Regions from separate parts of the Paenibacillus sp. FSL E2-8871 genome, predicted to be linked through region 2. Evidence: riboswitches for the same ligand, from Rfam matches in the RefSeq annotation. Region 2 holds a riboswitch; each other region holds the start of a gene.
The links. Region 2 has a riboswitch for cyclic di-AMP ahead of NYE25_RS21225 (3D domain-containing protein). Riboswitches for the same ligand answer to the same signal wherever they lie in the genome.
Positions count from the first base shown of each region.

Region 1: another riboswitch for cyclic di-AMP. It lies ahead of NYE25_RS06300 (APC family permease); the one in region 2 lies ahead of NYE25_RS21225 (3D domain-containing protein).
Region 3: another riboswitch for cyclic di-AMP. It lies ahead of NYE25_RS16135 (TrkH family potassium uptake protein); the one in region 2 lies ahead of NYE25_RS21225 (3D domain-containing protein).

Region 1 is NZ_JBBOBV010000001.1:1,388,955-1,392,238, forward strand. Features, by position in the region: gene NYE25_RS06300 (APC family permease) at 1-1,450, opposite strand, end outside; cyclic di-AMP (ydaO/yuaA leader) riboswitch at 1,574-1,732, opposite strand; gene NYE25_RS06305 (disulfide oxidoreductase) at 1,930-2,394, opposite strand; gene NYE25_RS06310 (DsbA family protein) at 2,391-3,143, opposite strand.
Region 2 is NZ_JBBOBV010000001.1:4,673,818-4,677,101, reverse strand. Features, by position in the region: gene rnmV (ribonuclease M5) at 1-204, opposite strand, end outside; gene NYE25_RS21225 (3D domain-containing protein) at 381-1,544, opposite strand; cyclic di-AMP (ydaO/yuaA leader) riboswitch at 1,826-2,055, opposite strand; gene NYE25_RS21220 (TatD family hydrolase) at 2,253-3,023, opposite strand; gene NYE25_RS21215 (HD domain-containing protein) at 3,135-3,284, opposite strand, start outside.
Region 3 is NZ_JBBOBV010000001.1:3,547,082-3,550,365, forward strand. Features, by position in the region: gene NYE25_RS16130 (potassium channel family protein) at 1-657, opposite strand, end outside; gene NYE25_RS16135 (TrkH family potassium uptake protein) at 671-1,966, opposite strand; cyclic di-AMP (ydaO/yuaA leader) riboswitch at 2,101-2,282, opposite strand; gene NYE25_RS16140 (CPBP family intramembrane glutamic endopeptidase) at 2,598-3,284, shown strand, end outside.

The DNA of each region.
Region 1 (3,284 bases), 3.3 Mb from region 2:
GTGTTACACCCGCAACAGGAACAACAACCGTACTGCCTTTAATCAAAGGTTTATCTGTACTCGGGCATATACGAAGCTGATCTGCAGTGTTCAAATAGTGCTTGTGAATCCGGTGGAACACGAACATTACAGCAGGTAAGAAAATGAAAGCCATCCATACGCTTGAGAATTTAGTGATGATAAAAATAAGCGTAATCGTCAATGTAGTCAGCATACCGATGGTATTTACAACAAATCTTTTTTTCCATCCCGCTGGTTTTGTTTTAAACCAATGAACCATCATTCCTAGCTGTGACAATGTGAAAGGAATGAATACACCAACCGCATAAAGTGGAATCAAGCTTTCTGTATTTCCGTGGAATGCAGCTACAAGCACAGCAGACAGAACACCTAGAAAAATAATACCATTAGAGAAACCTAGACGGTCTCCACGAACCATAAAAGCATGTGGCATATATTTATCTTTTGCAAACATAAATGCGAGCAGCGGGAACGCTGAGTAAGCTGTATTAGCTGCCAAGAACAAAATTACTGCTGTGATACCTTGAATGAAAAAATATAAGGTTCCGCGGCCAAAGGTCGATTCAGCGATCTGTGAAACAACCGTTGCCTTTTCATCAGGCACTATGCCGTACCAATACGCCAGTAGTGTGATACCTGTAAACATAAATCCAAGTATAACCCCCATAACCATTAAGGTCTTGGCTGCGTTCTTTTCAGCTGGTGCTTTAAAGTTTGGAATGGCATTCGATACAGCCTCTACACCCGTAAGTGCCGAACAGCCAGAACTGAAGGCTTTTAATAGTAGAAACAAACTAACATTAGAAACAGCAGAGCCAATTTCAGGGACATTCGCATGTACGCCACCTGCTGCATATTTAATAATACCGGAGATAATCAACACTACAATCGACACTACAAACAAATACACTGGGATTGCGATGAATGAAGCTGATTCTGTAACTCCGCGAAGATTAATCAAAGTAAGTAAAATAATAACTGATACTGCAATAAGAACGGTGTGATTATGAAGACTTGGAAAAGCCGATGTGATCGCATCCGTCCCTGCCGACGCACTAACAGCTACGGTCAGAATGTAATCCACTAACAAAGACCCTCCTGCTAAGAGCCCTGTCGGAACACCAAGATTACTCTTGGCAACGATGTAAGCTCCGCCTCCCTGAGGATAAGCGTAAATCGTCTGCCGATAGGATAAAATCAGGATGGCCAGCAGGCCCAATACGGCTAATGCAATTGGCAGGGAATACCAGATGGCAGTAAACCCCGCAGCCACCAGTACAATCAAAATTTGTTCCGTTCCGTAGGCTACAGACGAGAGCGCATCAGAAGACAGGACAGCCAGTGCTTTAACCTTGGATAACTTTTCATGATCGAGTTCGTTCGACTTCATCGGACGCCCGATCAATAGTCGTTTTACCTTGCTTACCATGGTGGATACAGTTCCTTTCTTTGGGAGCTGAAACGGAATTTCCGCGCGCTGTTTTCATTGGTGGATTTCATAAATGCAGACACTAAAAATAGCATGCGGAAATGATCCGCATGCTATGCATGGTCATTATCCCACCTTTGCTTACGAGGTTAGCTGGCGGATTCGGGCTGTGGTTTAGCCCTACGGTAAAAGTCTAATCGACCCATTCCGATTCACCCCATTGGCACATATGCCAAGTTTGGTTCCCCCGTTTTTCCTAAGAAAATTCAGCGCATATTCAACTTCTCACAAGGTCTAATATTAGTCTACAAAGTTTATACAGTAAAGCGTTGAAAAAAATGAAAAAAGAATGAAAAAACATCCAGTAAGCGCAAATACAGCGTCTTATTGGATGCTCTCTTTCATTCTCTTCAATTATCCCTCTGGATCGTGTTTTTAATCACTTTTCACATTTTTTCGGATCCTTTAAAATTAAAAAATCAAAATCCTAAACTTTCCTCTGTATCTAAATCCATCACTTCTTCTTCCTTGCGTCCGTACCAAAGTAAAATGCTAATTAAAGCAAAAGCGATTAATGCAAGGAAAGGAATCGTAATGAATCCAAAAAAGTTCAAGTAATCCTTATTACAAGGAACACCAATTGTACAAGGAAGCACTTTACTTAACGCGGGAATCTTCTGCTCCGCATAATGATAGATCGAGATACTGCCACCAATCAAGCTTAGTGGAAGTACATATGGGATAATCCTTTTATCCCCTCGAAACGTCGCAATTCCCAAGAGGAATAACTGAGGATACATAAAAATTCGCTGGAACCAGCAAAGCTTACAAGGTTCATATTTCAATACTTCGCTCAGATATAAGCTACCAGCAACAGCAACTAAAGAGACAAACCAGGCCAGATACAGGCAGTTACGCTTGCAAAAAGATAGGAACTTTGTCACTTTGCCTCCACAGCTTTTGCGGCGTCGTTAATTTCAGTTGAAATCGCTTCAATGTTAAATGGATCCGCAGTCATTACTCCATTGATATAAAGGGATGGTGTAGTCGACACCCCAGCTTCACTAGCTAACTGCATGCCTTTATTCAACTCATCTGCATACGTACGTTCCTTAATATCTTTACGTAACAGTTCGTAATCGATAGCTAATTTCTCTTTCTCCGCAAGGCTTACTAAGAAATCTTCAGTCGCCCATTCCTCGCTCTCATCACCTTGCTGAGCATATACAGCATCATAGAACTTCCAGAATTCATCATGATTCTGATGGTAAACAGATAATGCAGCAAGTGAGGCAGTTTCAGAGTCTGGACCAACGAAAGCCATATTTACAAAGTAGAGCGCTGCTTTTCCCTCGTTGACAAAATCTTGAACAATTTTCGGTTTAACTGAAGTTGCAAACTGGGAACACGCTGGACATTTTAAGTCTCCAAATTCAACAATTTTAACAGGTGCATCCTCTTTACCGACTCTAGGTAGCTCACTGTAATTGAATGCTACTGGTTCTCCCGAAGTGGCATTTTTTGCGGCATCTTTCGAAGCTAACATAAACAATCCAACAAAAATGATGACTACTAAAGCTATTGAACTAATAATTAAAATTCTCGTCTTCTGCTTTTGCTGCTCCTGTTCTACCCGCCGTTTCTCTTGTTTGCTAAGCTGGGGAACGCTTGTACTTTTATTAGGTTTACTCAAGGAGAGTTCCTTTCTGTCCTCTGTGGACTAATGTAGTTTTTATCATATACATTTAAAATTATATAATTTTTAATCTCTTTTTGGCAAACAATACTGTAAAAACGCTGTAAAAAAGACACAGCGCTATAGCACTGTGTCCTA
Region 2 (3,284 bases):
GGACACAATCTTACGAATTCGTTCACCCGCGTGATCCGGGTCAGTAAGGATAATCACTCCTCTACGCTCCATAGCAAGCGCGATCTTCGCAATTACGGTCCGGTCTACAGCCGAGCCCCCTGTTTCGATCGTATCTGCTTCTACAGCGCGTTTAACAGCGACGGTATCACTCTTACCTTCAACGACAATTAATTCCTTAATCATATCTCTTGACTCCTTCCAAAAAAAGCAAAAAAGAAGAGGTTTCGCTCCTCTTCTTTTGGTTAAAGAATGTATAAGTGATGAGCGGTTGCTCTGCGATCAACGAAATGATCATCTGGCGTTCCTTAACGGTTATCATCACTATAGCTTATCAAAGAATAATTTGCAAAAGCTTCAGCCTAGTTTAACTCCGGCTTCACAGGTCCAATCACATAAACGGTGCGCGATTTACGACCGAAATTACGGACATGGCTCAGTGAATCGTAATAGACATCTACTTTATTGCCTTTAATGGCACCGCCAGTATCTTCTGCTCGGCGGAATCCAAGCCCCTCGATATATACCCACCAGCCAATAGGGATTACATTCGGGTCTACCGCAATTGTACGACCTTCCGTTACGCGTGTTCCGGAGGCAGTTTTGGTACCAATACCTGGCTCTTCTGATGAATAAGCTGTCATGGAGACGTTCTTAATCATCTTCTTGTACTCAAAGTCTACGCCAGCCTTGCTAGTGACGTTATTAGTCTTGGCGCTAACCTTAGCCGTTTTTGAAGTGGTGTTTGATTTGGAAGTTGTTGTAGTCTTAGCTACAGCCGGCTTAGGAAGTGCTTTGGTACCAACGGCAATAATCTTATCTTTCGTTACCGTTTGTACTTCCTTACCAATCATGCGCATAGAGGCCAGTTCTCCGTCTTGGTAGATCTTTTCAATATGCTGAATCATGACGCCTGGTTTGCCTGCCTGTGCCACTCTAACTGTTCCCACAGTAAGGGAGGGGTCTGCTGTCTTGATGACTCTGAAGGGTAAGTTAGTTGATCGCTGTACAGTCTGTTTGTTGATGCGAACAATCTTAACCTCCATGTTTGCAGAAATGGTGGTGTCTAACGAAGGGAAAATCTTATCATGACCTTCTAGGGTAATGCCCATTTTCTCAATTGCTTTACCAATTGTGTCTTCGGTCGTATATAACGTTTTTGTTGCTCCATCCGCAGTAAGACTAATTTTCTGCGCACGATTGATAACGACACGGTCACCGTCTTTTATTTCATCACTCAGTCCTAAAGATAGTTCATCATGCGGCTGCAGCGAAATTTGCTCTTTCTCCAACACATCACCAAGAAGCGCTTCTCGCGTTTCAAGCGTCTGTGTTTGCCCGTCTATTACTAAAAATAATTGTTTGTTACTTTGACCGTGTACGTACAGCAGAATAAGTAGCGCGATAGCGACTGAAATCACGCCTGCAAGTAAAAGTACGCGAGTATTTACTTGCTCCCACCGTAATGCGAAAGACCTGCTGGATGACTGCGAATCATGGGATACTTCTGGTTGGAATACGCCCATTCTCTCCATCCTCCTTACATAGCCCCGTCGTCAATTGTATATCATGAGGACTGAATTCCTTTGACGAAACTATTTGAGATTGTCACAGGACACGCACGTAATAACTTAGCGTCTCCTGCTCATGGATCGCCTGCTCGGCACAGCTACTCCCACCCCTGTTATATAACAGTATGTGGGCAACATTCTATTTATTCAAAAATAAAAAAGCCTAAAAAGAGTTCAACTGAGGACTCTTTCGTGGCTTCTCCAATATCAGAATAGAGAATGCTTGTGCACGAGGTTGCCTCTCTTACTTGCGCTTACGGGGTTAGCTGTCGGGTTCGGACGAAAGAGAGACGCCCTATTTCAGGTCACCCGCTCATGGCGGTTGCCCTTAAATTCACCCCAAAGACCACGTGAAGAAATCAAATACTGTCCTACGGCACGTCTAAACCGTATTTAAAATACAGGCATGCGGCAGGTCAATATTGGTTCCCCCGTTCTCCATACGGAGACTCAGCGAGACGATCCATGAATCAATGGCTGTCACTATAACACAGCTCACATCACTGAAAAGATGATATCCTGTTTTGATGCATGTTGTAAAGGACGATTCAACCACGTTTACGCAAAAATATGGTTAAAATATTGTAATATTCAGCCGTTTTTATATTAAAAAAGTTTAATATATCGGCCATTCTCTATTTTTCGCCTGTTTTGCTCCCGTTTTCACTCAATCCCAAATCGTTCCAGTGCGTTCGCATACGTTATTTTAGCCAATTCTTCCCATGTTAACCCTTTAATTTCAGCTGCTGCCTCTGCTACAAGCTTCACATGAGCGCTCTCATTTCGCTTCCCGCGGAAGGGGTGTGGAGTCAAATATGGAGCATCGGTTTCGATCAATAATCGGTCTAGTGGGGTCTGCGCAAGCACTTCTTTTGGCACTCTTGCATTTTTGAACGTAATGGGTCCTCCAAAGGATAAATGAAAACCAAGATTCAAGCACATTTTAGCTGTTTCCCAGCTTCCTGAGAACGAGTGCATCACGCCTCCAACCTCATTTGCTTTTTCCTCCCGTAAAATCCGTACAATATCCTCATGGGCATCACGATCATGAATACAAATCGGCATATTTAGTTCACGGGCTAGTCCAATTTGCTTGCGAAAAACTTCTTGTTGCACATCCTTGGGAGAAGTATCCCAGTAATAATCCAGTCCGATTTCACCAATAGCCACTACTTTTTTATGACTGCATAGAGAAGCGATCCAATCGAGATCTCCTTCTTTCATATCAATCGCATCCTGAGGATGCCAACCCACTGCCGCATAAATATAATCATAAGATTCCGCCAGCTTCATCGTTGAGGGAATCGTCTCCCGATTAAATCCGATATTAATCATCTTGCTAACTCCTGCTTCTACAGCACGAGCGATAACTTCTTCGCGATCCTCGTCGAATTGAGGTGCATCCAGATGCGTATGTGTGTCAAACAGAAACATTTTAACCCTCACTCCTTGTTCTTTTTTAGATATAAGACAATATAAGTTTCACGCTATCCGTTATATCTTATATTTCTACTCTTCTTGTCATAAATCCCATATTTTCTTGTATTATTTTGCAAAAATCTCTGCAATAGAAGCAGGCAATCGCGTAAGCGCATTTCTCAACTTATCCTGAGGAAAATAAAGATGATATCTTCCACGGTGAATGCCGCTAATAGAACGCACAATATCCGACACCTCTGAAATTTCCCGCAGATG
Region 3 (3,284 bases), 1.1 Mb from region 2:
TACAACTTCATCCTCAAATCGATCAATACTTTCATTAGAACCAATGAGTACCATAACGTCGCCCTCACTCAAATGATCATGTGCCGTTGGAGCCACTATAATTCCACTTTCCCGGTTCAGGGCAACAATACTGCAGCCATATTTCGCTCTTGTATTTAAATCTGACAAGCTTTTCCCGTTCATGCAAGACGGAACGGTTAGCTCGACAATTTTATAATCCTTGGACAGTTCAATATAATCCAGCAAATTGGGTGTCACGAGCTGATGTGCTACACGAATGCCCATATCCCGCTCCGGAAAAATAACCCGGTCCACGCCCAGCCTGGACAACGCACGACCATGAAGGATCGAGATCGCCTTGGCTACCACTTGCTTGACTCCAATCTCTTTTAACAAAATCGCCGCCAGAATACTTCGTTCCATATTGTCGCCGATCGCTATAATCCCACAATCGAAGTTCCGTACACCAAGCGAACGCATAATCCCCTCATCTGTAGCATCAGCCACTACCGCATGCGTCAGGTGATCACTCATTTCCTCTACGCGCTCTTCATGGTGATCGATCCCGAGCACCTCGTAGCCCATTTCCATCAGCTCAAGCGCGAGACTTGAACCGAAGCGACCTAAGCCGATTACTACAAATTGCTGTGCTTTCATCTCGGATTAACTCCTATCCAATAATTATTTTACCTTCTGGGTGCTTATACAATGGTTTACCCTGTTTTGGTCCAAGCGCATACACTAATGTTAATGGACCTAGCCGACCCGCGAACATGGTCAGACAGATCAGAATCTTGCCGATGATAGACAGCTCAGGTGTCAGCCCCATGCTTAGTCCTACCGTTGCAAAGGCAGAGGTTGTCTCAAATAATATCGCTAAGAAATTACTATCCTCTGTTGTGGACAGTAACATCGACACAGAGAGGACCAATAGTAAAGCCAGTAAAGTTAATGTCAACGCCTTATAGATACGCTCCTGCGCCAATCGATAACGGAACAGTACAACATCTTCACGTCCGCGTAGCATAGCTATTACCGCACCAATCATAATCGTAAACGTTGTTGTCTTGATCCCGCCACCCGTCGAACCCGGTGATGCACCAATAAACATAAGAATAACCATAAAGAACTGTGAGGCTTGCCGCAGTCCGGCAATATCCACCGTGTTAGCACCGGCGGTTCGGGGCGATACGGACTGAAAGAATGCCGATAATATTTTGCCGCCGAAATTTAGATTACCCAATGTGCGCTGATTCGTAAATTCAAAAATAAAAATAACCAAAGCACCGATAAGAATAAGCCCTGAAGTGGTAGAGAGGACCACTTTGCTATGCAAAGATAATTTACGTTTGACACGAAACTCCACCAGATCGGACATGACAATAAAACCAATACCGCCGGAGACAATCAGAAACATCACCACGATATTCACAAGCGGGTCATATACATAATCGGTTAAACTCCGGAAATCCCCGAAAATATCAAATCCAGCATTATTAAACATGGACACCGCATGAAATATTCCAAAATAAATGGCCTTTCCCAGCGGCATATCAAATGCCCAGCGTATGGACAGAAGCACCGCTGCACAGCCTTCGATGACCAAAGAATAAATAAGTACCCTCCGGATCAGTCGAACAATCCCCTCCATTGAGCCTTGGTTCATTGCTTCCTGCAGGATCAGTCTGTCCCGCAAAGAAATTTTGCGTTTCATCATCATGGCAAATAAGGTGGCCATTGTCATAAACCCTAAGCCGCCGACCTGGATAAGCATCATAATCACGGTTTTCCCAAAAATTGTGAATGTCGTCCCGGTATCTAGCACCACAAGTCCTGTCACACAGGTTGCCGATGTTGCAGTAAACAACGCATCAATAAAACTCACAGCATTCCCGTTGGTACTCGAAATGGGAAGCATAAGGAGCAAGGCTCCAATCAGAATGATCGATGCAAAACCAAGCACCATAATCTGAGGCGGAGAGAGCTTCAGGAACTTTGATTCAGAAACCCTGCGAAACTGTGAAGCCACTACGCTCACCCTCTTATCTTAATTTAAAAAATTCCAACAAAAAAAGCACTGGAAAACCAATGCTACCCTTGGTTCCTGCAGAAAATTAGCCTACGAGGTTAGCTGACGGATTCGGACTGTGCAGGCTGCCCTATTCGTTCCTAGAACGAAATTCACCCCTGATGAATAAAGACAACGCCTATGGCGTATAATCATCTTTTCATTACTTCTTATGGTTCCCCCGTTTTCATCTGAAATTCGGCTATTATACAATTGCATACAAATTATATATGTTATTTCGATAAATCACAAAGACACAATTAATGGTGAATCAAATGAAAAATGCGGTTTGGAGAGAATGTACCATAAGGAGAGCCTTTTCTCATCACTTTTCCGTGTTTTCCCTGCAATTGCATCGATTTTCATGAAAAATGAAGAAATAATCACCTTAAATTCATGGTATATATTCAGCTACCTATTCTATAATATCTCTATTACCCATAAAAAGAATATACGATGATTTTTGTAACTATCATGGCACTAATACTATAATGGAACATAACATTGTCAGTTTACAAGGAGGCGTTACATGAATCCCGTTGGCCAGCCCTTACAGCAACGTGCCCTCTCCAAGAGGCTCATCATCTCGGGCATTATCGGTCTTATTCTATTTATTATGTTTCAAATTGCTCCCTCGGTGCTAAATAGCCCTGCCGGGGAAGATACTACTGTCATCAGCAAGGCGGAAGCCCGCGACAAAGCCATATCATTCGCAGAACAAAAGCTGAACTACACCAAAGCACCAACCGATCAGTGGAATGTACTGTACGATACGGACTCTTCCTTTTATGGTTATATGTCCCGCGAGAAGCTTTTGGAGGACTATACAAAAAAGAAATTGGATCAACGATATCCTTTTGACATCTTTCGTGTAACACTTAGTCCTTCAGCGGAACAAGAGCCACTGATCTCTGTTGACCTCAATATGTATACTGGTGCAGTTGTCGCTTTCACACAAGGTGCAGAAGGATCAGGTACCGGATTACCAAACAATGTATCCACCAGTGCAAAAGAAGAGGACAAGGGTACTACCTTATCACTTGCACAAAAAGAAAGTCTTGCCCGTCCCTGGCTTCAGGAATGGGATGTAAATCCCGCCAAGCTGCAAATTGAATCGAATACGGGAAACTACGGGCTCGTGTATACAGATCGTTCCGTTCAGATCGGCGAATCCTTACTACACTATTATTTCGATTTCACTGGCGAACAGGTATCC